DNA from 4 places in the Staphylococcus haemolyticus genome. Region 4 is predicted to be linked to each of the others. Evidence: predicted binding sites of a transcription regulator. Region 4 holds the regulator's gene; each other region holds the start of a gene.

The links. Region 4 encodes Rex, which represses fermentation and respiration genes when NADH is low (regulators of the CRP and FNR family bind a similar motif). Its sites were predicted from a motif close to TTGTGAAATATTTCACAA; they were not measured.
Positions count from the first base shown of each region.
Region 1: the regulator Rex is predicted to act here: its motif matches at 5,114-5,131, upstream of arcA (arginine deiminase).
Region 2: the regulator Rex is predicted to act here: its motif matches at 5,110-5,127, upstream of EQ029_RS02755 (nitrate reductase subunit alpha).
Region 3: the regulator Rex is predicted to act here: its motif matches at 5,165-5,182, upstream of EQ029_RS02790 (nitrate/nitrite transporter).

Region 1 covers NZ_CP035291.1:318,100-325,806, forward strand. The annotation lists gene EQ029_RS01390 (DUF87 domain-containing protein) at 1-1,390, shown strand, start outside; gene EQ029_RS01395 (hypothetical protein) at 1,444-1,965, opposite strand; gene isaB (immunodominant staphylococcal antigen IsaB family protein) at 2,167-2,697, shown strand; gene EQ029_RS01405 (YolD-like family protein) at 2,808-3,221, opposite strand; gene isaB (immunodominant staphylococcal antigen IsaB family protein) at 3,608-4,183, shown strand; gene EQ029_RS01415 (arginine repressor) at 4,369-4,833, shown strand; gene arcA (arginine deiminase) at 5,190-6,425, shown strand; gene arcD (arginine-ornithine antiporter) at 6,594-7,707, shown strand, end outside.
Region 2 covers NZ_CP035291.1:605,331-613,037, forward strand. The annotation lists gene EQ029_RS02730 (formate/nitrite transporter family protein) at 1-186, shown strand, start outside; gene EQ029_RS02735 (sirohydrochlorin chelatase) at 378-1,094, shown strand; gene nirB (nitrite reductase large subunit NirB) at 1,329-3,740, shown strand; gene nirD (nitrite reductase small subunit NirD) at 3,744-4,058, shown strand; gene cobA (uroporphyrinogen-III C-methyltransferase) at 4,049-4,993, shown strand; gene EQ029_RS02755 (nitrate reductase subunit alpha) at 5,201-7,707, shown strand, end outside.
Region 3 covers NZ_CP035291.1:616,770-624,476, reverse strand. The annotation lists gene EQ029_RS02815 (ISL3 family transposase) at 1-507, shown strand, start outside; gene EQ029_RS02810 (cation:dicarboxylate symporter family transporter) at 615-1,892, opposite strand; gene EQ029_RS02805 (DUF3139 domain-containing protein) at 2,100-2,459, opposite strand; gene EQ029_RS02800 (MarR family winged helix-turn-helix transcriptional regulator) at 2,741-3,184, shown strand; gene EQ029_RS02795 (Hsp20/alpha crystallin family protein) at 3,405-3,821, shown strand; gene EQ029_RS02790 (nitrate/nitrite transporter) at 3,900-5,057, opposite strand; gene nreC (nitrate respiration regulation response regulator NreC) at 5,287-5,940, opposite strand; gene nreB (nitrate respiration regulation sensor histidine kinase NreB) at 5,962-6,996, opposite strand; gene nreA (nitrate respiration regulation accessory nitrate sensor NreA) at 7,006-7,455, opposite strand; gene narI (respiratory nitrate reductase subunit gamma) at 7,476-7,707, opposite strand, start outside.
Region 4 covers NZ_CP035291.1:921,139-928,845, reverse strand. The annotation lists gene EQ029_RS04410 (YeeE/YedE family protein) at 1-927, opposite strand, end outside; gene EQ029_RS04405 (redox-sensing transcriptional repressor Rex) at 1,123-1,761, opposite strand; gene abc-f (ribosomal protection-like ABC-F family protein) at 2,002-3,945, shown strand; partial or broken gene EQ029_RS04395 (IS1182 family transposase) at 3,953-5,630, opposite strand; gene tsaD (tRNA (adenosine(37)-N6)-threonylcarbamoyltransferase complex transferase subunit TsaD) at 6,232-7,260, opposite strand; gene rimI (ribosomal protein S18-alanine N-acetyltransferase) at 7,253-7,678, opposite strand; gene tsaB (tRNA (adenosine(37)-N6)-threonylcarbamoyltransferase complex dimerization subunit type 1 TsaB) at 7,690-7,707, opposite strand, start outside.

The DNA.
Region 1 (7,707 bases), 600 kb from region 4:
AACTGAACTAGATGCGTATAATGACGCAGAAAAGGATTATGAAACTGTTAAACATGAAATATTAAACAATCAGAGAGGGATTGATTTAGCAAATTTACTAGTTTCCCATACAAATTATAATCTAACTAATGAAAATAGTGATGTATCAACTTCCACTCTTGAAGATGAAAATAATGTGAACAATGATTCTAATAAAGTGGAAATTCCTCCTACTAATGATTGGGAAGATAAACCTTCTGTTATTGAGGAAATAGATAGAACTGAAGAAAATCACGATTTAGAAAATGTGAGAATTTTATTAGGAAATGCAAAAGGTAGTACTGAAAAAGTGTATTGGGAGTATGGTCATAAACAATTACCTAATCGCCATATATTAATTAGCGGCAAATCTGGACAAGGTAAAACTTACTTTATGCAATGTCTTCTATATGAAATGGCTAAAAATAAACTTGATAGTTTAGTAGTTGATTACACAGATGGTTTCTTAAACAACCAATTAGAAGAGGAATTCACACGAAAACTAGGAAATAATCTCAATACTAAATTTATTTTTAGAGATAAGCTTCCGATAAATCCTTTTAAAAGAAATGAAATAGACTTAGGTGGCTTTACCGTGCCAGAAGAAAATGATGATATAGCAGATAGAGTAGTTCAAATTATAGATTTCGTATTTAAACTTGGTATCCAACAAAGTAGTTTATTAAAAGAATCTATCAAAAGTGGTTTAGATATATATGGCGAAAACTTTACTTTCACTAAATTAAAACAAAGATTGATTGATCAAGAAACTACTAATGCTAATACTTTAGTTGGAAGAATTGACAAATTATTAGATAAAGACCCGTTTGCATATAACAACAACGAGTTTACTTGGAATGAAATATTCAATAATGAAGGTAAAGTAACTATTATGCAATTAAAAGGTTTTGTTGCAAGTATTCAAAAAGTGATAACTGAATTCTTACTATGGGATTTATATAATTTTACCGAACGAGAAGGAAGTAAAAATGTTCCTATCCCTGTTTTATTAGATGAAATGCAGAACTTGAATCATAAAGAAAGTTCTCCTACAACTAAAATTTTAAAAGAGGGTAGAAAATTTGGATGGTCTTCATGGCTTGCTACACAGTCTATCAGCTCTATAAAAAATAACGGAGGAGATATTTCGGCACTATTTAATGCCGCTGAGCAAGTTCACTTTGCCCCACCGGAAGATCAAATCGCCTTTATTAGTAAGAATAAAAATAATGACGAAAAAAGAAAAATGGAACAAGATTTATCATCATTAAATAAAGGAGAATGTTTAGTAATAGGTTTTTCTAACATTAATGGAGAACTAGTCAAAAAAACAGAAATTGTTGAAGTAACTTCTTTAGAAGATAGGGAATAATTAAACTAGGCCGCCTAATGGGTAGTTATAAGACTACTCATTAGGCGGTTGTTTTAATTGTCTTTATTATTTTGACTGCTACCCTGAGCTGAACTACTTGAACTTTGTGTTGAACTACTGTTAGTTGTCGTTTTATTTTGGGTGCTAGGTTGTGTTGTTGATGGCTTTTTCGTAGAAGGTTGTTGTGTACTTGGTTGTTGTGTTTGTGTTTCTTTAGTATTCTTTTCTGAAGTAGCACTTTCTGAACTATTTTGTCTTGAACTGTTTTCTTTTGTTTTAGATTGTTGTGTTTGAGTTGTCGAGTTATTTTGTTGTGTAGAATAACTTTGTTGCGTGTTTACAGTGTTGTTTGACGCTGATTCTGATTGTGCATTTTCTCCATTATCAGATGTAGTAGATTGCTCATCAGTTTGTTCTTCTTTCGTTTTATCTTTCTTCTCTTTTTTATCATGCTTCTCAGTTTTATGATCATCACTCGAATTTGAATGTTTAGTACCAGTTGCTGCAAAGAATATTGAAAAACCTAAAGCAACAACAAGTAATAAAATGACGATACCTGCCAATACTTTTTTCAAGGTGTATCCTCCGTCCTTAATTCATTTCTTTATCTTATTATAATAAAACTTCATAAAATAGATAGTATTTACACAATTTTATAATATTAAATTTTGTTTACTAAAATTTTTGATAAATAGGTCTTAAGTACAGTGAATGTTTGTATGTATTGTGCGATAATATAAATGAAGTGTAATTCTAATATAGAAAGAAGGACTAACATGAATAAAGTAGTTAAAACTATTGCCTCAACAACATTAGCATTTGGAACACTTTTAGGAGTGAGTAGCGCGGTATTACCAGTACAAGATACTGCCCATGCAGCAACGCAAACTAAAGGGTATTACTACTCTTATAATGGTTACGTGGATAAAGACGCTAAATTCTTAACAGACAAGAACTTTATTAACGCAATCAAACATGACAACATTAAATTTAATGGTATCAAACTTGCTAAAACAAATAGCACAACTGTAAAAGAAAAGTATAATCAGAAATTTACTGGCGTAACAAGCAATGGCAAAAAAGCGAATAAATTACAATTTATAGTTAAAGGCGATTTAACGTACAGTCAACTTAAAAAAGCTTATGGTAAAGATTTGAAAAAAGTAAAAGGCAACAATAATGTTAAAGGTAGCGGTATTTACGTTTATAAACCAAATAAAGATGGTTTAGCAACATCATTTGTTCTTAATAACAATAAAGTTGTAGAAGTAGATATTAGTTACGTAGGCTTTACAACAAGTAAATAATATTTAGAAGAGCGCATAAATGGGACTTTCTCATCTATGCGCTTTAATTTATCTCTAGTTAAAATAAAAATCATGTTTCAGTGATATGAGTCACCAATTACGCAGCACACTTACTCTACATTACAAATAACCTCAAAATCGAGTTTCATCGTTTGTGAACCATTCTCATTACTAATTGTGATACAGCGATTTAGCGAATCGATACGACGTATATACGCAGCAATTGATTGAATATAGCCATTTCTCCAATAACTAATCATTGCCAATTGGTGCTGTGTGAATTTATAAGTGAGCTGTCGATTGATATTTTCGAATTGATCATCTGACAATGAAGGCATGGCAATTTTATTCTGTTCCTCAATAAAATCATTCAATCGTTGATATTGTTCTGGCATTGTCGCAAAGGGAGCCCACTTCACCATGCCACGTCCTTGAGGAATATTAGCGTCTAAATATTGTCTTGGTATTTTACGATAATCAGTTTCATATTTATATTCATCTGGCGCATTAGGATTTGGAATCATGTTAACCACCTCAAATTCATTATAGAACATATGTTCGTATTTTGGAAGTGGTTTTCTACAATATAAATTAATTTTATATTTATTTTGGAAAAGTAAAAAAGACTATATAAAAGAGCCATAAGTTTAACAAAGGGGAAGTAAACTTATGGCTATAGTCATTACATAATATAACTTTTTGTGAAGGAGTTAATGGGGATGTTACTCCTATATTTAGTATAACATAATTTATATAAAAACATTATTTAACGATTTATGAAAATTAATTTTGTGTAATTATAAACAACATTACATCAAATATGAAACACTTCTAATTAGTTAAACAAAATTGTATAACAGTCATGAATAGCGTATGATATGTTTAGTTATAAAGAAAGAAGGCTTCTAATTTGAGAAAAACTACAAAAACATTAGTCACAACGACATTAGCACTAAGCACATTATTTGGTGTAGGTGTTACGAGTGCATTGACGGAAACATCTATTGCACATGCTGAATCTAAAGCTACGACAAACACAACTCATTCTAAAGCGAACGCGACATCTGCATATTACAATTATAAAGGATATGCAGGTCAAGACGTGTCATTTGTATTAGATAAACATTTTAAAAATGCAATAAAAGCTGAAAATGTCACATTCAATGGTATTAAATTGAAAGCAACAACATCATTTAAAAATGTTAAAAAATATGATCAATATTTTAGAAACGTTTCGAAAGATGGTAAAACGGCATCATTACTTGATTTAAACGTAACAGGTAAAATGACATTGGATCAATTAAATAAAACTTACGGTAAAGATTTACAAAAGGTAAATAACCATAAGCATAATACAACAGGCATCTATTTCTACCAGCCAAATACAAAAGGAATGACAGTATGGTTTGATGTAGATAAAGGTAAAGTTGATCGCGTAGTAATGGGCTATAGCACTGTAAAACAAGCTATGAAAGAAACAAAATAACTTAACTTGAAAGACACCTCAAAAGTTGGATGATAAATCTCACTTTTGGGGTGTTTTTATGTAAATAATTAAGTTTATAACAGAATTTATGAAATACCCCACACAAAGAAAGACAAAAAAATGATACGTTAAAAGTAAAACATAAATATAGCGTAGGCTGTATAGGGATAGAGGGAGTTTATAATATGAAAAAGAATAAACGTCTAGATCTCATCGCAACGGTAGTTAAGAATAACCGATTTAACAAAAAGGAAGAGATTGCAGATTACATCGATACGCATTTCGGGGTACGCTATAGCGTAACTACGATTTCAAGAGATTTGAAAGAATTAAAGATTTTTAAAGTTCCAGCTGTAAGTAATCAATCCTATTATAAAAAGTTAGATAATACGCAACAAATGGATGCTAAAACGAAACTGCTACATTATTACGACAGTGAAATTAAAAGTATTATAATAAAAGATAGCTACATACTTATCAAAACATCTCCAGGATTTGCGCAATGCATTAATTATTTTATTGATCGAATGAATATTAATGAAATATTAGGGACAGTAGGTGGCAATGACACATTGATGGTACTAACTAATTCTGAAGAAATGGCTAAATATGTGCATTATAAATTATTTAATCATAAATATTCAAATTAATGTATAAAATATAATGTAGATTTACTTTTTTATATTATCTATAATAGAGTGTAACGCACCTAATTTATAATGTTCATAACCTAAGTAGTTATATAAATGTAGATACAAATCACGGGTGTTTATAAATACAGAATGATGCATAAAAAACTTTTTGGTTAGACATCGGCATGTCAACATGAATGAAATATACATAATAATCACTAATCACCTAACATTATTGTATATTCAATCAAAAATATGCATTGAATAACCAAAAAGCATGAATTAACACACATTTACAATGTGAAAACAATCACATAATGAAATATGAAAGCGCTTTATACTCTAGTTGTAGATAAATAAAGGAGGAAATGAATATGACTCAAGGACCTATCCAAGTAAACAGTGAAATCGGCAGATTGAAAACAGTATTACTCAAACGACCTGGTAAAGAACTAGAAAATTTAGTACCAGATCACTTAAGTGGCTTGCTATTCGATGATATTCCTTATTTAAAAGTGGCACAAGAAGAACACGACAAATTTGCACAAACACTTCGTGATGAAGGTGTAGAAGTTGTTTATCTAGAAAAACTAGCAGCTGAAGCCATTGCAGATAAAGATGTGCGTGAACAATTTATTGACGATATTCTTGCAGAATCTCAAAAAACAGTCTTAGGACATGAAGCTGAAATTAAAACATTCTTTGCGACATTATCAGACCAAGAATTAATTGACAAAATTATGGCTGGTGTAAGAAAAGAAGAAATTGAACTTAAAACAACACATCTCGTTGAATATATGGATGATAGATATCCTTTCTATTTAGACCCAATGCCTAACCTTTACTTTACACGTGACCCTCAAGCATCAGTAGGTAGAGGTATGACAATCAACAGAATGTATTGGAGAGCACGTCGTAGAGAATCTCTATTTATGACATACATTCTAAAATATCATCCAAGATTTAAAGATGCAGATGTACCGGTATGGTTAGACAGAAATTCACCATTTAACATCGAAGGTGGCGATGAGTTAATTCTTTCTAAAGATGCTTTAGCCATTGGTATTTCAGAGCGTACATCAGCACAAGCGATTGAACGCTTAGCACGTAATATATTCAAAGATGAATCTACAACATTCAAAAAAGTGATTGCGATTGAAATTCCAAATAGCCGTACGTTCATGCATTTAGATACAGTATTCACAATGATTGACTACGATAAATTCACAGTGCATTCAGCAATTTTCAAAGAAGAAAATAATATGAATTTATTTACAATTGAATACGATGAAGCCAAAGACGACATTAAAATCACACATTCTAATAAACTACGTGAAACGCTAGCAGACGTACTTGGCGTTGAAAAAATCGAGTTTATCCCAACTGGTAATGGTGACGTGATAGACGGCGCACGTGAACAATGGAATGACGGTTCAAACACGCTATGTATACGCCCAGGTGTGGTTGTTACTTATGACCGAAACTACGTATCAAACCAATTACTTCGTGATAAAGGCATTAAAGTGCTTGAAATTACTGGTAGTGAACTTGTTCGTGGACGTGGGGGCCCAAGATGTATGAGCCAACCATTATTTAGAGAAGATATTTAAAGTATTTCGAGCAAACGTAAGGACTTTTTTGAAAAATACATCGCAGGGAAAGTGATGTAGAAATATAACACAAGGAGAAGGGTTTGAAGCAGGATTACCAGACAATTGAATAATGATGCTTCAAGCCCTTAATTTAAAAGTAATCCTCCTTAGAAGGGGAAATGAATTATGAATGAATCAGACACAAACAAACTTGGTAAAACGTCACTTATTGGTTTAGTCATTGGTTCTATGATTGGTGGCGGTGCGTTCAATATCATTTCTGATATGGGTGGTCAAGCCGGTGGTTTAGCAATTATGATTGGATGGATTATTACCGCAATCGGAATGATTTCACTCGCATTTGTCTTCCAAAACCTCACTAATGTAAGACCGGACTTAGAAGGTGGAATTTACAGTTATGCACAGGCTGGATTTGGCGACTTTATTGGTTTCTCAAGTGCTTGGGGCTACTGGTTTGCTGCGTTTCTAGGTAACGTAGCCTATGCAACATTATTGATGTCAGCAGTAGGTAACTTCTTCCCAATCTTCAAAGGTGGTAATACGCTACCAAGTATTATCGTCGCTTCTTTCTTATTATGGGGTGTGCACTTCTTAATACTTAGAGGTGTTGAAACCGCAGCTTTTATCAATAGTATTGTAACTGTTGCAAAGTTAATTCCTATATTCTTAGTCATCATTTGTATGATTGTAGTATTTAATTTCGATACATTTAAAGCAGGGTTCTACGGAATGACAAGCGGTGGTACAGGTATATTTAGTTGGGGCGATACAATGTCTCAAGTTAAGAGTACAATGCTTGTAACCGTATGGGTGTTCACTGGTATTGAAGGTGCAGTGGTATTCTCAGGTCGTGCTAAATCGAAAAAAGACGTAGGTACTGCTACAGTAATTGGACTTGTTTCAGTACTTGTTATTTACTTCTTAATGACTGTATTGGCACAAGGCGTCATTCAACAAAATCAAATTGCTGATCTTGCAAGCCCATCAATGGCACAAGTGTTAGAACATATCGTTGGTCATTGGGGTTCAGTACTCGTTAACATTGGTTTAATTATTTCTGTTTTAGGTGCATGGCTTGGTTGGACATTACTAGCTGGTGAGCTACCATTTATAGTGGCTAAAGATGGCTTGTTCCCGAAATGGTTTGCTAAAGAAAATAAAAATAAAGCACCAATCAATGCATTATTAATTACAAACATTCTAGTACAAATATTCTTAATTAGCATGTTATTTACAGATAGTGCATATCAATTTGCGTTTTCACTTGCATCAAGCGCGA
Region 2 (7,707 bases), 320 kb from region 4:
CACGTTGTCTTCAATGCTGGTTTATACGCAGGTATGGTGTTCTATAATTTAGATGCACTATCATGGTTAGGTGTTATTAAAAATATTGTGTTTGCTTTAATTGGTAACTATATCGGTGGTGGTATATTTATTGGTTTAGTATATGCGTATTTAAATGGTTCACGTGATAGTATGAAAGCTAAGTAATCAATAATAGGGTTGTGTTATCACTAAGTTAAATGAGTAGATAGCACAACCTTTTTTATTGAATTAATTTAACCACATTATTGAAAAAGTTGACTAAATGATGATTAAAACATATCATTTTAATCAACATTAAAGCATTTAATGACCAAATTTTAAAAGTAATAAAGTCTAATATAAAGGGGATGAAGCCATTGGTTGCGAATATATTAGTGGCACATGGCATGAGAAAAGGTGATCAAAATAAAGCGTTGGGAGAATTCTTAGATCGTTTATTAAGTGATGAATCGTATGAATATGAATTAGCGTTTATTGAAAGTGAAGAAAAGAGTATTGAAAAAACGATTGGTCGCTTAATAAAGCAAGGTGAAACTCAATTTAAAGTTGTACCTCTTTTGATCTTTTCGGCAATGCATTATATCGTCGATGTTCCTGAAATTTTATCAAATATCAAAAAAGATCATCCTGAAATAAGTTACGAAATTAGTGAACCGCTTGGTACGCATGACTATATGGTGGATTTAGTTGAAAAACGTATTCAAGATGTTGAAATTTCTACCTCCTCTAATTATGCGATTGTATTAATCGCACATGGTAGCTTCTCATATACGAAAGCACATGATGAGTTAAAGGAATTTAGTGAAAAAATGAATCAACCTGTACCTATCTATTGTCGTACGCTATATGGTGACATTACTTTTAGAAATGACTTGGATCAACTTTCGAATGAATATGATGAACTTATTGTAGTGCCAATGTTTTTATATGATGGGCGACTAGTAAATAAAGTAAAACGACTCATTTCAGAAATGGATATACAGGGTACGCTTCACATTACACCATCTATTAATTTCGATAACATATTAAAGAGAATTATTAGTGAACGTTTAAAGCAATTAACATTTAATTAGGATTTATAAGCTGAGGCACAATGTGTCTCAGTTTTTTATTGTATTTGGACAAGTTATTGAACGTATTAGGGAATTCCCCGATTTTTAATTAATTTGTGAAAATCATCACATTTGAAGTGGAATCTGTTATAGAATAGCAGTGAAGAAACAAATGTTGAATATCAAACATTTTAAAAAACAAAAAATTGCAAATGGAAAATAAGTAAATTTAAAGTGATAAAAGGGGCATATTTTATGACTAAACAAAAATTAGTGATGATTGGAAACGGCATGGCGGGATTAAGAACGATAGAAGAAATTCTAGAGCGTTCAGATTCACAATTTGACATTACAATTATTGGGAAAGAACCTTATCCAAACTATAACAGAATAATGTTATCAAATATATTACAGAAGAAAATGACTGTAGAAGAAACAATAATGAATCCATATGAATGGTATGAAGAGAACAACATTCAGCTCATCGTCAACGACCCAGTAGAGACGGTTGATCGTTCAGCACAAACAGTAACAACATCAAAAGGTGTTGAAGTGAATTATGACATTTGTATATTTGCAACAGGCTCTAGTGCATTCGTATTACCGATACCTGGATCAGATTTACCAAGTGTTATAGGTTGGAGAACAATCGAAGATACTGAACGCATGATTGAAATCGCTAAAACGAAAAAGAAAGCTGTCGTTATTGGTGGCGGATTATTAGGACTTGAATGTGCACGTGGTTTAATGGATCAAGGTATGGAAGTAACTGTATTACACTTAGCAGAATGGCTTATGGAAATGCAGTTAGACCGTAAAGCTGGAGGCATGCTTAAAGCAGATTTAGAACGTCAAGGTATGAATATCGAGTTACAAGCGAACTCTAAAGAAATTATTGGTAAAGATGATGTAGAAGCGATTAAATTGGCAGATGGAAGAATAATCGAAACAGACTTAGTTGTCATGGCAGTCGGTATCCGTCCATTTACTCAAGTAGCACGTGATGCAGGTCTAGAAGTAAATAGAGGTATCGTTGTAAATGATTATTTACAAACATCAGACCCTAATATTTATGCGGTTGGCGAATGTTCAGAGCATGACGGCAAAGTATATGGCTTAGTCGCACCGCTCTATGAACAAGGTAAAGTGTTAGCTGACTACCTAACTGGAAAAGAAACAGAAGGGTACAAAGGTTCTACAACTTTCACTTCATTAAAAGTGTCTGGTTGTGATTTATATAGTGCGGGACAAATTGTTGAAAATGAAAATGTCCATGGTATTGAAATTTTCAACAGTGTCGATAATATTTATAAAAAAGTCTATTTGAGTGATGGTCAAGTTGTCGGAGCAGTATTATATGGTGATACAGATGATGGCTCAAGATTCTATAATATGATGAAAAAACATGAATCATTAGAAGACTATACATTAGTATCATTATTGTACAAAGGTGGAGAAGAAGCGGTAACTTCTATCGCTGATATGCCAGATGATGAAACGATTTGTGGTTGTAACGGTGTAGATAAAGGTACGATTGTTAATGCGATTACGACTAAAGGATTAACTTCAGTGGAAGAAGTAACGAAAGCAACTAAAGCGGGTAATTCATGTGGTAAATGTAAAGGACAAATTGGCGAGTTATTACAATGCACATTAGGTGATGACTTTGTAGCAGCGAAACCTACCGGAATTTGTGCTTGTACTGATTTAACACGTGATCAAATTGTTACGCAAATAAGAGCTAAAGGACTAAAAACATCAAAAGAAGTACGTCACGTACTAGACTTTAAAGATAAAAATGGCTGTCCAAAATGTCGTCCAGCAATAAACTACTATTTAAATATGGTATATCCACATGACCATCAAGATGAAAAAGAATCACGCTTCGCAAATGAACGTTATCATGCAAACATTCAAAATGATGGTACATTCTCTGTTATTCCACAAATGCGTGGAGGCGTAACAGATGCTGACCAATTAATAAGATTAGGTGAAGTTGCAAAAAAATACAATGTACCATTAGTTAAAGTAACAGGCTCTCAACGTGTAGGTTTATATGGATTGAAGAAAGAAGAATTACCTAAAGTATGGGAAGATTTAGGTATGCGTTCAGCTTCAGCATATGGTAAGAAAACACGTTCAGTTAAAAGTTGTGTAGGTAAAGAATTCTGTCGATTCGGTACTCAATACACTACACGCTTAGGTATTCGCTTAGAAAAAACATTCGAATACATTGACACACCACATAAATTTAAAATGGGTGTATCTGGTTGTCCACGTAGTTGCGTTGAATCAGGAGTTAAAGATTTCGGTGTTATCTCAGTAGAAAACGGTTATCAAATTTACATCGGTGGTAATGGAGGTACAGATGTTACAGTTGGTAAATTATTAACTACCGTTGAAACTGAAGATGAAGTTATTCAATTATGTGGTGCGTTAATGCAGTATTATCGTGAAACAGGCATTTATGCAGAAAGAACTGCACCATGGTTAAATCGTTTAGGCTTTGAAAATGTTAAAGAAGTACTACTGGATCCTGAACGTCAAAAAGAATTATTCGATAGAATTATGGATGCTAAAAAAGCGATTGATGGACATGGCGAACCTTGGGAAGCAATCGTTGAAGATAAAGAAGCTCGAAAAATCTTTGAAGTTGAGAGGGTGTAACATATGAAATCTATGGAAAAAGTTAAAGTAACGACATTAGAAGAATTAACACCATTGATTGGAAAAAAAGTGATTGTTGATGGTAAAGAAATTGGCATTTTCTTAACTGAAAGTGGAGACATTCATGCAATTAATAATATTTGTCCTCACAAACAAGGGCCATTATCAGAAGGAACAGTAAGTGGCGATTACGTTTATTGCCCTCTACATGATCAAAAGGTTGATTTGAGAAGTGGCGAGGTACAAGAACCTGATACTGGATGTGTTGAAACATATCAAGTTGAAGTCATCGATGGAGACGTTTATGTATGTCTGTAGATGAAAAATCAAAGGTTTACTTGATAGGTGCTGGACCTGGTAATCCTAATCTTTTAACGAAAAAAGCAGAACGATGTATTAAGAAAGCTGAAGTTATTCTATATGATCGTTTAGTAAACCCACTCATACTTCAATATGCACCCGCTGATGCGGAATTCATTGATGTAGGTAAAAAGCCTTACGCTAAACATATACAACAAGACGAAATTAATTTAAAAATCGTTGAAGCGGCTAAAAAGTACCAAACAGTCATTCGTCTCAAAGGTGGCGATCCAGCAATATTTGGTCGTGTTACTGAAGAAGTCAATACTTTAAAAGACTATGGTATTGAATATGAAATTGTTCCTGGTGTAACTTCAGCAAGTGCAGCTGTTGCAACAATGGATTTAGGGTTAACAATGAGATCAGTAGCGCCTAGTGTGACTTTCTCAACAGGCCATTTCAAAGATTCAATCAATCAAGAAACAGATATACGTAATTTGATTAATGGTGGGACATTAGCCATCTATATGGGGATAAAACGATTGGGCCGTATCATTGATCAAATCACAGCTTATACTTCAGAGGACTATTCGATAGCAATTGTGTTTAATGCTACGTGTCATAACCAACGCGTCATCATTGGTAAATTAAGCACCATTGAGCATCAATTACAGCAACACGAACTTGAAGGCGAACCAGGCATTTGCATTTTAGGTGCGATTGTTGACTATATTGATAAAGATAAAGTGTTGAAACAAGAGCATGAAAGAAATTTAGATGATTCATTATATGTTATAAAAGGTTCGAAAGAAGATGCTTTATTGAAAGCTGAAGAATTATCTGAAACAGGATATCGTTGTATAGTACACGTTGATGAAAGTTACCATCCATCACAACAACAATTATACACACAAATAATCAATAACAATAAAATTAAATATATTAATTTATAAGTCATCCTTGCAGGAGTGGTATAACGAATTCTTAGAACGTTATGTACCACTACCTGCTTTTTTGTTTTTTTAGGGATTCCCCCATGCGAATTAGGACATTCCCTAATACCTAATGAATGTGAAAAATTGTACAATCATTATAAATTCAAAAGTAAAACGGCAAATCGGAATAAGTTAATACCTTTAACGGTAGGAGGATTCATATAGATGGGAAAATTTGGATTAAACTTTTTCAAACCAACTGAGACATTTAATGGTAACTGGTCAGTTCTTGAGAGCAAAAGTAGAGAATGGGAAAAAATGTACCGTGAAAGATGGAGTCACGATAAAGTAGTTAGAACAACACATGGTGTTAACTGTACAGGGTCATGTTCATGGAAAGTATTTGTTAAAAACGGCGTAATCACTTGGGAAAATCAACAAATTGATTATCCAAGTTGTGGGCCTGATATGCCTGAATTTGAACCTCGTGGATGTCCGCGTGGTGCGTCGTTCTCTTGGTATGAATATAGTCCACTTCGTGTGAAATATCCATACATTAGAGGGAAATTATTAGATTTATGGAATACAGCGTTAGAAGAAAATAATGGAAATCGTATTGCAGCGTGGGCATCTATTGTTGAAGACGAAGAGAAAGCAAAAGCATATAAACAAGCACGTGGTAAAGGTGGACATGTTCGAGCTAACTGGAAAGATGTAACAGATATTATTGCTGCACAAATTCTTTATACAATTAAAAAGGATGGTCCAGATAGAATCGCAGGATTTACACCAATTCCTGCCATGTCAATGATAAGTTATGCTGCAGGGGCAAGATTTATCAACTTACTCGGTGGAGAAATGTTAAGTTTTTATGATTGGTATGCTGATTTACCGCCTGCGTCACCACAAATTTGGGGTGAACAAACTGACGTACCTGAATCAAGTGATTGGTACAATGCTTCATATATTATTATGTGGGGTTCAAACGTACCACTTACACGTACACCTGATGCTCATTTTATGACTGAAGTGAGATATAAAGGGACTAAAGTTGTTTCAGTAGCACCTGACTATGCAGAAAACGTTAAATTCGCGGATAACTGGTTAGCACCTAATCCTGGTACTGATGCAGCAGTAGCACAAGCAATGACACATGTTATTTTACAAGAATACTATCAAGATAATCCTAGTGAAATGTTCATTAACTATTCAAAACAATATTCAGATATGCCTTTTGTGATTATGTTAGATGAAGATGACAATGGCTATAAAGCAGGACGATTCTTACGTGCAAGTGATTTAGGTATGGAAAGTGAAAATAGCGAATGGAAACCAGTCATTCACGATATGAATAGTCATCAGTTTGTAGTACCTAATGGCACAATGGGTCAACGCTGGGAAGAAGGCAAGAAGTGGAACTTAAAATTAGAAAATGAAGATGGTTCTAAGATTGATCCAGCGATGTCAATGGCAGACGACACATACGAACTAAAAACAATTCAATTCCCTTACTTTGATAGTCAAGGTGACGGTATTTTTGAAAGACCAATAGCAGCTAGAAAAGTAACATTAGCTGATGGAAAAGAAGTGTATGTAGCGACAGTATATGACTTAATGACAAGTCAATATGGCATTAAACGATTTAATCATGAATTAGAAGCAACTTCATACGACGATGCTGAATCAAAATATACACCTGCATGGCAACAACGTGTAACTGGTATTAAACCAGAATTAGTAACACAAGTAGCTAGAGAATTTGCGCAAAATGCAATCGATACAAAAGGACGCTCAATGATAATCATGGGTGCTGGTATTAACCACTGGTTCAATTCAGATACGATTTATCGAGCAATTTTAAATCTTGTTCTTTTATGTGGCTGTCAAGGTGTTAACGGTGGTGGATGGGCTCACTACGTTGGACAAGAAAAATGTAGACCAATAGAAGGTTGGAATACGGTAGCCTTTGCCAAAGACTGGCAAGGACCACCACGTCTGCAAAATGGTACAAGTTGGTTCTATTTTGCGACTGATCAATGGAAATATGAGGAATCTAATGTTGATAAATTAAAATCTCCATTAGCTAATAATATTAAACATCAACACCCAGCTGACTATAACGTTACAGCTGCTAGATTAGGTTGGTTGCCGTCATACCCTCAATTCAATAAGAATAGTTTATTATTCGGAGAAGAGGCAAAAGATGCCGGTGATGACTCTAATGAAGCGATATTAAATAGAGCAATCGAATCAGTCAAAAATAGAGAAACTCAATTTGCGATAGAAGATCCAGATTTAAGAAAGAACCATCCGAAAACATTATTCGTATGGCGTTCAAATTTAATTTCAAGTTCTGCCAAAGGACAAGAGTACTTTATGAAACATTTATTAGGTACACGTTCAGGACTAATGGCTGAACCTAACGAAGAAGACAAACCAGAAGAAATTCAATGGCGTGAAGATACAGAAGGTAAATTAGACTTATTAGTGTCACTAGATTTCAGAATGACTGCGACACCATTGTACTCAGATATCGTATTACCAGCTGCAACATGGTATGAAAAACACGATTTGTCATCAACAGATATGCATCCATTCATTCATCCATTTAATCCAGCGATTGATCCATTATGGGAATCACGTTCAGACTGGGATATTTATAAAACCTTAAGTAAAGCTGTTTCTGAAATGGCGAAAGATTACTTACCAGGAACATTTAAAGATGTTGTAAC
Region 3 (7,707 bases), 300 kb from region 4:
TCAAATAGACCGCTTTATAATAAATATAAAAGTTATTGGAAATTATTTCTTAAACCTTTTGAAACGCTAGAGGCATTTAATTATCGTAAAGTCCATTTATTTAAAGAGTGGAAAACTGAAAAAGGCATTGTAAATTACTTATTAGATGTAGATGAAGAATTATATAATACATATCACTACGTTCATGAGCTAAGACGATTTTTAAAAGAAAACCAAATAGAGAAATTTAATCATAAACTCTTTTCTATTCATCTTTCAGATGTGTGTCCTAAATTACGCCCAGTCATTAGAACTTTAAGACGATTAGCAACTTTCATTGAAAATACTATGACATATTCTAACCTGACCAACGGTCCGTTAGAAGGAATTAATAATAAAATCAAACTCATTAAAAGGGTATCTTTTGGTTATAGAAATTATGATAATTTACGTAATAGAATTATTATAACTTCGCGACTATTTGCCTCAACAACAAAAAAAGAGATTAAACAACCTAAGGTTGCTTAATCTCAATATTAGGACTCATCAGTCCGATTTGACATAGAGCCATAATTTTAAGCAATAAAAAAGTATCGAGCCTATGTGCTCGATACTAAAAATGTCAGATTTCTTTTTTAAATTGATTCTAAGTATTTTTTACCTTGTTCTTTGTCATAAACCTTTTCCCATTTAGAGATAACAACAGCTGATAGTGCATTACCTATTACGTTAACACATGTACGAACCATGTCTAATAAACGGTCTACACCGATAATTAACGCGAGCCCTTGTGCTGGTAAGCCCATAGCTCCTAATGTTGTTAATAATACTACGATTGAAACGCCAGGTACTCCAGCCATACCTTTAGAGGCAACCATTAATGTTACCATTAAGATAATTTGTTCTGATATAGATAAATGAATGCCATACATTTGTGCAACAAATAATGCTGCAATTGATTGGTATAGTGCTGATCCATCAAGGTTAAATGAGTAACCTATTGGAATAACAAAGGATGTGACATCTCTTGGCGCTCCGAATTTTTCCATTTTCTTCATCATTACTGGTAATACTGCTTCTGAACTTGAAGTAGAGAATGCTAATAATAATTCATCTTTCAAAATTTTAATGATTGAGAAGATACTAATACCACAAATTCTTGCTACAATTCCTAGAACAACGATAATAAAGAACACCATCGCGAACACTACTACTAATACTAATTTTAATAATGGAATTAAAGCAGATGCTCCAAAAGTCATTACTGTTGTACAAATAAATGCAAATACACCTATTGGTGCTAATTTTAAAATTTTATTAATCATCCAGAATACTGCTTCAAGCGTACCATTTAAAAAGCCTTTCACAGGATCTGATTTTTCTCCTATTGCAGCTAATCCTAAACCGAAGAATACTGCGAAGAAGATGATTGGTAATAATTCACCTTTAGTTAATGCTTCAAATATGTTTGTTGGTACAATATTTACAATGGTATCAATAAAGTGATTGCCATATGTAGATTGTTCTGCTGCGGATGCAGATGATTGATATTTAGAAATATCGCCTTTAGGTAATTTGTCTGGATCTAAACCAGCACCTGGTTTGAATAAGTTACCAATGATTAGTCCTAAACCAATGGCGATTGTTGTTATAATTTCAAAGTAAAGAATTGCTTTCCATCCATAGCTACCTATCTTCTTTGAGTCCCCTAAGTTAGATATAGATAATGCTAATGCACAGAATACAATCGGTATGATGATCATTTTAATTAAATTTAAGAAAACATCACCGAACGGTTTTATATAATTTGCTACGTTATCTTGTCCAAATAATAATAAACCTACAACTACACCTAGCACCAATGCGATGATAACCTGCATCGGTAAACTAATTTTTCTCTTGAACAGAGCCATGTTGAAACCCCCTTCATCTGACATCGCTTAATTATATCAGATAATTATGAAATGGGATATAAAATTTTTAAAGCTAACTATATATATACTATTCAATCAAGCTAAAATAATTAAAAATACTATAAAAAGGAGATCAGAAATCATTATGAATTCTGTTCTCCTTATTTTTCATTACTTGTAAAATATTAATCCTCATTTAATGCGAAATTAAGGTTTGAAATTTTGGTTAAAATAATTATGTTTTGCATCTTTAATACTTTTTTTAGTTTCAGTATCAAAGCCTTCAGCAAAGATACCTTTACGTGTTCCTATAGGTTGAATGACATATGTCATATGAGGTTCATCTTTAAAGACAACTTCTTTGTAATAAACCCCTTTTTTTGCACTATATTGTGTTTTTTCAGATTTAATATCATCACTTAAATGTTTCTGCTCTATATAACTATCTACCATTTTAATATTTCTATGACCTTGATACGTTTTCATTGCGAAAAAGAAAGCAATTGCCACTACTAATGAAATCGCCAAAATAATACAAATTCTAATCCATTTTTGTTTTTTACTCATTTTGAAACTCCTTTGTACACAACCTAGTCTCACCATCTCTAGTTACTATCTAAATTATTATGAATGATAGATAGAAAATTTTAAAGTATTTCAGTATTTCTGTAACAAAATGTCCTAACAATTTATCTCTAATTCAAAATAAATCGACACTTACAGCAAACGTGTAGACGTACTTTCAAATATAGTTCAAAAGGCTATAAAAGTCCATGAAATACTATGGCAACAGTCTTGACATTACTTTTAGTTCATAATATCTTTAAATAAGTTAAGGGGGGAAATGTATGTATATTAAAGATAGTTATTTAAGTAATCAATTATGTTTTTTATTATATGTTACTTCTAAAGAAGTTATAAAAAAATATACTTACTATTTAAAAAAGCATGATTTAACATATACAAGCTTTATGGTCATCATGGCCATCGAAAATGAAGAAAAGATAAATATTAAATCACTTGGTCGTCGCGTATTTTTAGATTCTGGAACACTAACACCTCTCTTAAAGAAATTAGAGAAAAAAGGCTACGTACAACGTATGCGTGAAAAAGAAGATGAAAGAAATCTTCAAATTACACTGACTGAAAGCGGTATTAATATTAAACCTACGTTGAAAGCTATCTCTGACCAAGTTTTTGAGGACTTTGATATTTCACAAGATGAAAAAGATAATCTTGTTAATAGCTTAAAACATGTTATTTCAAATAACTTCGATTATACTACTCACTAATATTTAATCCTGGCAAAAGCGAAACACTTTATTTCACAATTACTAGGCTTTATACATATTGAGACTTTTGCCATGGATTTACTATTCCGCACTTAATCTTTGCCTTATTCTTTTATAATTCCTTTCGCTTTACGTTAACCCTCTCTATTACTATAATGTACTTGAAAAGTATCATTTTACAACTATGGTATGCACGCTTAAATAAAGGAGAGACATTAGTATGAATAATAGAGAGTTTTTTGAACAATCCATTTTCAAGAATAATCCAAAAGACGTATTTCGTGATTTAGGTGAACAAGTTTTTAATCAATTTTCATCAAAAAGTTTCCCGACAAATATTTATAATCAAACAAATCAATACGTATTAGAAGCTGAACTACCTGGTGTCAATAAGTCTGAAATTGAACTTAAATTTGAACATGCGGCATTAACAATTAAAGTTCAAAAGCATGTATCTGAACAAACAGGTAGCGTTCAATTAAGTGAACGTGCAAGTGGTGAATTAGTTAGACATTTTGAATTTAATGATATTGATAAGTCACAAATTAAAGCAAGCTACGAAGACGGGATTTTAGTTGTTATTTTACCTAAAGAAGTTAGTGCACAAGATCAATCAACAACAATTACAGTAGAATAAATAGATATACAGAATAAAATGTTAAAGAGCAATACAAAACTATGTTTAGCTTTGTATTGCTCTTTTTAATGTATAAATTTATTTTGCATATTCTTTTTTATATAAGTGTCCCATGGTAATAAATGCTAAGACACCAAATATTGCTAAAAGAATAAATGCTAAATGACTTGAACCAGTTAGACCTGTTACATAAGTAATAACTAAAGGTGGGAAGAATCCTCCTAAACCACCCATCATAGAAACAATACCATTAGCTGCACCAGATTCTTTTGCGAAGTAAGAAGGTACAAGTTTAAATATTAAACCATTACCTAAACCAGCACAGATACTGATAGTTAAACAACCGATAGTAAATAAAGCAATATGACTTGAAATTCCTAAAATAACAGCACCTACAATCATAATAATAAAATCGATCATTAGTACTTTCACAGCATTAAATTTATCTCCAAGTATACCGCCAATTGGTCTTAAGAAAGTTGCTAAAGCAATGAATACACCTGACCGAATACCTGCATCAACTTTATCAATGCCAAAGTTATTTACTAAGTAGTTAGGTAAGAATAATCCAAATGCTACAAAAGCACCAAACGTAATAAAATACCAAAGACTTAAGTAATATAACTTATAATTTGATGATAATTTTTTAAACTGAGATGCTAAAGGTACTTTCACTTTTGGTTCATTTTTATCACCAAAAATGAACATTAAAATTGCGAAAATAGCAATGATAATTAAATAACTTCTTACCGTCGTTTGCCAACCTATAATACCTGCAATAGGTGGTGCTAAAAATGAAGATACTGCCGTACCGATGTTACCCATACCATAAATTCCATTAGCAAGCCCTACTTTATCTTTTGAAAAATATTTAGGTACAGATGTCACACCTACAGAGAATATCGCACCTCCAACACCTAAAAAGAATCCAGATAACATTAACATTCCTGGTGTTTGTGCTTGCCCTAAAAAGAAGATAGGAAATAATAATATAACAAAACTACAAAAGAATACCCATTTCGCACCAATAATATTAGTTAAATAACCGAATGGCACACGTAAAATTGAACCTAATATTACTGGAATTGCCAATATAATAGATAACTGTCCAGGATTAACTTTAACATCTTGAGAGATATATGGCATTAACGGAGATATAATACTCCATGCCATGAAACCCACTACAAGACTTAACGTTTGTAAGGTAAGTTGAAAGCCACCTTTTGTCTTATACATTTTTTCACCTTCATCATTTAATTTTCTTTATCAGTAATTGTTATATAAAAGAGGTCAAAAATTTATAATTCAATCACATTACTGATTACAATTAAATTTTAGTAGAATTGTGAAAAAATGAACATAAGGATATTCCCTTATACTGACTGGGAATCCCCCTATATTTTTTCTATATATGTACGCAAAAAACTGAGACATTACTAATCTGTCTCAGTTTCATTTTCATCATTTAAAAATCTAATAATTTCTTTTTCAATGCATATTCTACTAACTCAGGTTTAGATTTTAAATCGAGTTTAGTCATTATATGTGTTTTATGCGCTTCGACCGTTTTGACCGACACGAATAATTTTTCAGCAATATCTTTATTACCATACCCTTTTGCAATTAAAGGTAATATTTCTAGTTCGCGCTTAGATAATATTTTAAATGGATCGTTAGTAGATACATCATCTGAATGTTTATGATTTACAAATTCATTCACTAATGACGTTGTTAATTTCATATCTACATATGTTTCGCCCTTATAAACTGTTCGCACGGCTAGTAATAATTGTTCATCAGGTGCATTCTTTAATATATAGCCTTTAGCACCATTACGAAGAACGTGGAACAAATATTCTTCATCATCATACATTGTTAATATTAATATTTTAGTTTCAGGAAAACTTTCTGATATTTTACTTGTTGCAATTAATCCTGATTCACCAGGTGGCATACTTAAGTCCATAATTAATACATCTGGCTTATGCTCCATCACCTTTTGATATGCTTCTCCCCCATCAGCAGCGGTTGCAACTACTTCCATATCCTCTTGAAAGTTTAAAATCATCGAAAATCCTGTTCTAACAACTGCATGATCATCTGCAATAACAATCTTCACTTTATATTCCCCTAACATATTTTAAACTGGTACTTCTAACGTAATAATTGTACCTTTACCAATATGTGTTTCTATATTCACTGTACCTTTAACAAGTTCTGCTCTCTCATTCATTCCATATAGCCCTAATCCAGTACCCTGAGGTTTTAAGTTGGGATCAAAGCCTTTACCCCTGTCAATAATCTCAGCGATAAGACCTTCTTCAGTTTGTTGAATCGTTACTTCCACTTCATAAACACCTGCATATTTTAATGCATTAAATATCGCTTCTTGAACAACGCGATAAACAACGGTTTCAATTTCACTATCGAAACGTATTGTTTGAATATTTGATTGATAAACAACATTTAATCCATAATTATACTCTAATTGTTTGAAATAAGATTTAAAAGCCGCTTCTAATCCTAAATCATCAAGTGATGAAGGCCTCAATTCTACTGATAAATCACGAATATCATTAATTAAATTAGACATTAGCAATTCAATATGTTCGGATTTTTCAATGAGTTGAGCCATATCTTGTTGATATTTTAATAATCTCAATTCAACATCTACATTTAGCATCTCTTGAACAACACTATCATGTAATTCTCTAGATATACGTTTTCTTTCATTTTCTTGTGCAGCAATCGTTTTACGTAACATCTGACGTTGATACATCTTTTCTTGTCGCTCTATTTGTGGAGATATATCTTGTAATGTAAAAGCGTAGATTTGTGCCTCATCATCAATACATTGATACGAAGCAGTAAATGGTTGAATTTTATTATCTACCGTTTTCATGAATACTTGGAAATTCATATCATTAGGCTTTGTCGTATCAAGATAACAGTTAATGCAACTTTGTAATGCAAATTCGTTAGAGTAACCTTCACAACGATTACATATCGCATTGGTCATTGCACTATAATTATTATCCTTTGAAATAATCTCTTCTGCAGCATCATTCATCGCGATAACCTTACCATCTTTATTTACAAATACGATTTTTTCATTCGTCTTTTCGTAATATTTTTTTAGTAAGTTCTCTAAATCAAGATTATCAACATCCAACATTTTAAACACCTACATTTCTTCTGAAAATGTCCAAAGCTTGCCACTAATATCCAAAGTTTCATAATCAGGAAGAGACTTGCCATCTCTTTGACCTAAGAGTAATACACCATACACCTGATTATTGTAACACAATGGGATAGCTACCATTGCAGTTAGATTTTCGGCAATTAAGATTGGATATTTAATCTTATCTTCTGGTGATAAGCTTGCCACTACGTCGGCAATGATCATGCGTTTTCCAGTCTTCATAACCATACCGGCTAGACCTCGCCCTTTACGCAAGATAATCATTTTATAGCGATCATTCAGGTTACCTGAGACATAATGCCATTTAATCGGTGCTGAAGTCATATGATGCTCATAAAGTGCAACACCTGCAAAATCATAGCCTTCACTGACCCTTAGATTATTCAATTGTTGTTGGAAATCCTGTTTTTCAAATACTGGATTCGTAATCACATTTGAATCTCCTCTCATACTCATGAACGTGTTTTATGTTTACGATAAACAATATATCTACGATTAGTATACGAAAGCGGTACACTCCAAACATGCACTAAGCGAGTGAATGGCCAACAAGCTAAAATTGTAAATCCAAGTAAGATGTGAATTTTAAAAGATAAAGGTACACTCGTCATCAGACTCGCGTCTGGTGAAAATGTAAATAAGTGTCTAAACCATATAGATATCGTTTGACGATAATCAAAATCA
Region 4 (7,707 bases):
ACCATTTCCAATTGAACATCCTCCAGCTACTGAAGCACCAAATCCCATACAAATACCACCAATAGCACTATTGCGAATGGTCTTTTTATCAGGTAATCGCCATTTAAATTCACGTGATCCTTTAGCAGCAATATAAGAACCTAAGAATATACCTAAAATTAATAAAACTCCCCAATCAATTAGCTTAGTATCACCTGTTATTAAAAAAGTAATTAAATTTGCTGAAGGTGTGGTAATGCCTAAGCCGTAATCTCTTCCAGTAGAAATACTCATTGGCCAAGCTATCAAAGCAATTAATCCTACTGCAATACCAGCTACAAATGGATGGTATCGTTTTTCAAATAAATAGTGTCTCAAGCCACTATATTTTTGTTTAAGCTTTGGAACTGCAAATTTGGGTTTTGGTTTACGTAATGTTTTAGTTACAAAAATGATAGTTATAATTGTTAATACTAACGTAAACACCCACATAGGAATACCGGTAGTCTGAGACATATTTGCATTAATGTTTGTAGGTTTATTAATCCATGACATTACTGGAAGTAATATACCAGTTTTAGTAATAGCAGCAGTTACAGCATATAGTACGAGCGCTACCCAACTGCCAATCAAACCTTCACCAGCTCGATACCATGTACCTGTAGCACATCCTCCTGCTAATACAATACCGATTCCAAATATAAAAGCACCAATAATTGTACCTATAATTGGAAATGTACTATCTGGGATAGATATAACATTTAATCCAGTTAAAATAAGTAGTCCAATACTTTGGACAGTAATAGCAACTAATAAGGCATAAAACATTTTATTATTTTTTTGAACGTACATATCTCTGAAGCCACCAGCTAAACAGAAGCGTGTACGTTGCATCACAAACCCTAATAATATACCTACTATAAGACCACTAATGATCATCCATATCACTATCAATTCATCCTTTCCCGATTGTTTTACTAAGGTGTTATAATCAATTGTACTAAATTTTGCAACATCTTAAAATTAAACGCTTTTGATTTTAATAATATGATGTTTTAAAAACTAAATGAAATTAATGAATGTTAAACGCAAATTAAAAACACCCCTCTTATAAAGAAGGATGCAAGAATATAAATATAAAAATTAATTAGAATAGTTTTTCATAAAGAATAGCAATGATTGCAATTCTATGCCCAAGTCAATATGATGCACTTGTACGGTATTAGGTACTTCTATTCTAGCTGGTGTGAAATTTAGTATACCCTGAATATCAGCTTCAACCAACTGATTTGCAACGCGTTGTGCTGCTTCCTCTGGTGTAGTTAATATTACAACATTGATATTTTGAGCATTGAGTACTTTCTTCAAATCGTTCATATGATGCACAGATACATCACCAATCTCTGTTCCGACAATCTGTTCATCTATATCAAAAGCCTCAGTTATTGTCATTTCATCATGAATTGAAAAGTTATATGTCAAAAGTGCTCGACCTAAATTACCAACACCTACTAAAGCTATGTGTATATTATCACTATCACTTAATGCTGTTTTAAAGAATTCTAATAGACTATCTATATTGTAACCGTAGCCTTTTTTGCCTAATTCTCCAAAATAAGAGAAATCTCTTCGGATGGTTGCTGATTCAATATTGAGTGCCTCACTAATAGCCTTAGAATTAACCCTATCAATGCCTTTTGACTTGAGTGTGTTAACGAATCTGTAATATAAAGGTAATCGCTTCAAAGTTGCCCGTGGAATTTTAGATTTATTATGAGCCATTTAAAATGCCCCCCTTTATGTTTGAATTTTATAATCTATGTATCCAAACTATTTTGAGTGCTATACGTTTTAAATTTAAAAATGTCGTTATGTCCTATTATGAATACTGGAATATTATACCCTAACATATTTTAAAAATAAATAACTTAGTTTCAAGAAACTAAGTAATACGGTAAAATATAGAGTAATATACAATCTAATTTCGAGTAATAAACTTATAAATAGAAAGGTGAAACCTGAATGATACTCTTGCAATTAAACGATATTTCGAAATCATTTGATGGCGAAGATATTTTCACGCGTGTGAATTTCGAAGTAAAAACAGGCGAACGAATTGGTGTCGTAGGCAGAAACGGTGCTGGTAAATCGACTTTAATGAAAATCATTGCCGGTGTTGAAGACTATGATAGCGGTCATATATCAAAAATCAAAAATTTACGTATGGGTTATTTAACACAGCAAATGACACTTAATTCATCTGCTTCAGTCTTCGAAGAAATGTCAAAACCGTTTGAACATTTAAAAAAAATGGAACTTCTAATTAGAGAAGAAACGAATTGGCTAGCTGATCATGCATCTAACTACTATTCCGAAGAATATCAACAACATATGGAACGCTATGAATCTTTAACTAATCAATTCGAACAACTTGATGGTTATCAGTATGAAAGTAAAATCAAAACTGTTCTACATGGTTTAAATTTCAATGAAGATGATTTCGATAAACCTATCAATGATTTCAGTGGTGGTCAAAAAACGCGATTATCCTTAGCCCAAATGCTATTGAATGAGCCAGATTTATTACTACTAGACGAACCTACAAACCATTTAGATTTAGAAACGACGAAGTGGTTAGAAGATTATTTAAAATATTTCAAAGGTGCCATTGTTATTATCAGTCACGATAGATATTTCCTAGATAAAATAGTCACTCAAATATATGATGTTGCACTTGGCGATGTTAAACGTTACGTCGGAAATTATGAACAATTTATTGAGCAACGTGATAAATATTACGAAAGCAGAATGCAAGAATATGAACGTCAGCAAGATGAAATTAAAAGATTAGAAACATTTGTAGAGAAAAATATAACACGTGCTTCAACTAGTGGAATGGCAAAAAGTCGTCGAAAAACACTAGAAAAAATGGAACGTATTGACAAACCTATGTTGGACGCAAGAAGTGCTAACATTCAATTTGGCTTTAATCGTAATACAGGTAATGACGTTATGAATATACGTAATCTGAAAATTGGTTATGACTCGCCTATTACATCTCCTATTAATATTGAAGTAAGTAAGGGGGATCATATTGCCATTATTGGCCCAAATGGCGTAGGTAAAACTACTCTAATCAAGACCATCGCTCAACGTCAAAATCAATTAGAAGGTGAAATTACCTTTGGTGCAAATCTTCAAATTGGTTATTACGATCAAAAGCAAGCTGAATTTAAATCTAATAAAACAATTATCGACTATGTTTGGGATCAATATCCAACAATGAATGAAAAAGATATTCGCGCTATACTCGGACGTTTCTTATTCGTGCAAGATGATGTAAAGAAAGTAATCAATGATTTATCTGGTGGAGAAAAAGCTCGTTTGCAATTAGCGCTACTTATGCTTCAAAGAGATAATGTATTAATTCTTGATGAACCAACAAACCATCTTGATATAGATTCTAAAGAGATGTTAGAACAAGCGCTAAAAGATTTTGAAGGAACCATTCTTTTTGTATCACACGATCGTTACTTTATTAATCAATTGGCAAATAAAGTATTCGACTTAAATTATGACGGTGGCCAAATGTATTTGGGAGATTATCAATATTACATCGAGAAAACAGAAGAAGCAGCGGCACTTGAAGCTTTTAAAAATGAGCGCAATGATTTTAGTAAAGAGGATACTTCAAATCAAAATGAAGCTAATGAAAATGTAAATACCTATGATTCTCAAAAGCAACAACGTCGTGAGCAAAGAAAATTAGAACGTCTCATTGAGAACTGTGAAGCCAAAATTGAAGCATTTGAGAATGAAATAGCACGCATTGATGAACAACTCACTCAGCCTGACGTATTCAATAATCCTGAAAAAGCCTCATCATTAGCGAATCAGAAACTTGAAACCGAACAAATGTTAGAACAGGTTATGTCGGAATGGGAAAATTTACAAGAAAATATCTAAAGACTCATTATTTTACCAGAGTCCGGGACATAAAGTTCTTGGATAAGTGAAAAAAAGACAATTTCTATTGAAATAATATAGAAATTGTCTTTTTTATAAATTTTTTGATTATTTTCAGCTCGTTGAGCTACTACTTTTCTTATATTAAGTGCCATTAATACAAAACCAAGTTCTCTTTTGACTTTATTGAGTCCTCGGACAGACATCCGAGTGAAACCCAAAATAGCCTTCATAAATCCAAAAACAGGTTCCACATCAATTTTTCTTTGACTGTAGATATTTTTTGTTTCTGGTTCTGAAAGCTTTTTGTTAATTTGGGATTTAAAATATTCCCAGTTATAATTCTTCATTATTTTTTTGTTTGTTTTTGAATTGAAGTTCATACATTGATTTTTCAGAGGACATTCTGAACAATCATCACATTCATATAATTTGAAGTCTCGCTTATAACCATACTTATCATGACGATAGGCATATCTTTTAAAACCTAGCCGTTTATTATTCGGACAAATGAATTCGTCATTAATTTCGTCATAGTTCCAATTTTGAGTATTAAAGATGTCACTTTTATATTTTTTAGTTTTATCTTTTATAAACATTCCATATGTTATGAGTGGCGTTCGATTAAAGTCATCTATAATTGCCTTATAATTTGATTCACTACCATAACCTGCATCAGCTACAATATATTCAGGTAAATGACCGTAGGTCTCTTGAATTGAATTTAAAAATGGAATCATCGTTCTAGTATCCGTTGGATTTTGATACACATTATAAGATAAAACAAATTGGGAATTTGTCGCTATTTGTAAATTATACCCTGGCTTAAGTTGTCCATTTTTCATGTGATCTTCTTTCATTCTCATAAATGTCGCATCATGATCTGTCTTAGAATAACTATTTCTATCCTTTAAAATAGATTTTTGAAATTCGTATCGATACTTTCGCTCAAAATAATCATTGATTTGCTTTTTGTATTTTTTGATTTTAGTTCTTTTGAGACGTATTTGTTTTCTTGTTTTAGTACATTTTTCATTGTTGATATGTTGGTTTAAATCTTCGATTTCTTTATCTAAGTGACTACCAATCAAATCTATTTCTTCTTTTGTTAATTCATTATCATGATCTTCTTTAATTTCCGGTATGATTTTATTGGTTACCAATTCATGGTAGAGGGCTTTAGAATCCTCATTCATCTTTGATTCATGGTTTTGAATACTCTTTTTCCATACAAATGTATATCGATTGGCATTTGCTTCAATTTTTGTACCATCAATAAAAATAGCTTTATCATCTATAAGATTTTGTTTTACACACTGACTGTAAAATTGAATAAATAAAGATTCTAATAAAGCATCTACTTTTGGATTTACTCTAAATCGATTAATTGTTTTATAAGAAGGTTTTTGATTTTGTGATAGCCACATCATTCGGATGCTATCATTAAGCATTTTTTCTATTTTACGACCTGAGAATACAGATTGTGTGTAGGCATATAGAATCACTTTTAACATCATTTTAGGATGGTACGAAGTTGCACCACGGTGATGTCTGAATTCGTCGAATTCATTGTCAGGAATTGTTTCAACAATATCATTTACATGTCGTGAAATATCATTTGTGGGGATAAGAACTGAAGTTTCCATTGGTAGAGTAAGTTGAGTCATGTTATAATTTTTATACATAAGGCACCTCGTTAATTTAGTTTAGTGATGTTTATTAAATTATACGAAAGTGCTTTATTTTTTTAAAGTATTACAATGTAAAATTACATATAAATACAAAGTATTTTGGCGAGACTCTTGAGGGAACAGGACAAGCTGAAGACTACAGGCTGAAGCTGTCCCCTAAGAAAGCGAGCCAACAATACGGAGTATTGTAAATAAAGAAGCCAGTAAATGAATTTGTTAAAACTCATTTACTGGCTATTTCTCTAGGGTTTATGTCCCAGACTCATTTTTTTATACAAATTTCAACAAAAGTTATAAACAGCTAAAATACGATATTATCAGCTATCCACATAGTTATCCCACTTATCCACAACTTATTTTAAATTCATTTACAAGATTTTTACACAAAATTAAATTCATATCCACATTGTTAAGAACGGTTTATCCACAACTTATACACTTAATGTTGATAAGTACAAACGTTCCCTATTGACCTTTTGAATTATTTTAATCTCAATAAAAAACCTCTTGTTAACAGTGGATCTTAATCCTTACGTTAAAAGAGGTTCCTTTTGATTATTGAAATAATTAATTCGATTAAATAAATAATATAAATTTAAACTTCTATAGTAGCTTCTTCTATATCCATATTATTTTCACCATTCAAATCTAACTTAGCTGTAATTCCTGACTGATAATAGTAATATGCTGCAGCACCAATCATTGCTGCATTATCAGTACATAATTTAGGACTTGGAATGGATAAATGAATATTATTATCTTCACATAATTGTTGTAATCGGTATCGCAATCCTTTATTACTTGCAACACCTCCAGCAACAATAAGTCTGTTAACTTTATAGGCTTTACATGCATTAATCGCTTTAGTACTTAACACGTCTACAACACTATTTTGAAAACTAGTTGCTACATCTTCTTTTACAACTTCTTCATTCTTTTGTCGCAAATTATGCAGTTTATTTATAACAGAACTTTTCAATCCACTAAAACTAAAATCATAACTTTCCTTTTCTAACCACACTCTTGGAAAATCATAAGTATCTTTACCATATTGAGCTAATTTATCAATTTGTGGCCCTCCTGGGTATGGTAAATCAATTGTTCGAGCGACTTTATCATACGCCTCTCCCACTGCATCATCTCTTGTCTCACCAATAACTTCGAAATGCATATGAGATTTCATATATACTAATTCAGTATGCCCCCCTGACACAATTAGCGCAATTAATGGAAATGTTAATGGTTCTTCTAAATGATTGGCATAAATGTGACCTGCAATATGGTGCACAGGAATAAGTGGTTTGTCATAAGCAAAAGCTAGTGCTTTCGCTGCATTAATACCGATAAGTAATGCGCCAATTAATCCTGGTCCTTGAGTCACTGCTATTGCATCAATATCATTCATTGATATATTTGCAGTTGTTAATGCTTCTTCAATCGTTGTCGTAATCCCTTCAACGTGATGTCGACTTGCAACTTCAGGTACAACACCACCGAAACGCTTATGACTCTCAATTTGACTTAATACAATATTAGATAAAATTGAATTTCCATTTTTAATGACACTTACACTTGTTTCATCACAACTCGTTTCTATTGCTAATATTAATGTTTCTTTATTCATTTAAGTTCACCCACATTACCATTGCATCCTCGCCTTCTCCATAATAATTTTTACGTTTACCTCCAAATTGAAAACCCAAATTAGTATAAACATGTTGCGCAATTACATTATCTATCCTAACTTCCAAACTCATCACTTCACATGAATGGCTTGCATAATCCATTACATACTTTAATAATAATTGTCCCAGTCCATAACCTCTAGAGTCTTTACGAATTGCTATCGTTGTAATTTGAGCTTGATCAATAACCATCCATAGTCCTAGATATCCGATAATTTCATTTTCAAAAACAATTACAAAATATTTAGCAAAGTTATTTTCATTCAATTCATGATAAAATGCATCAATTGTCCACGAACTATCATTGAAACTATCTCGTTCTATATCGAATACACTGGGGACATCATCTACTTGCATTGCTCTAATTGTTAATTCTGCTTCTGTTG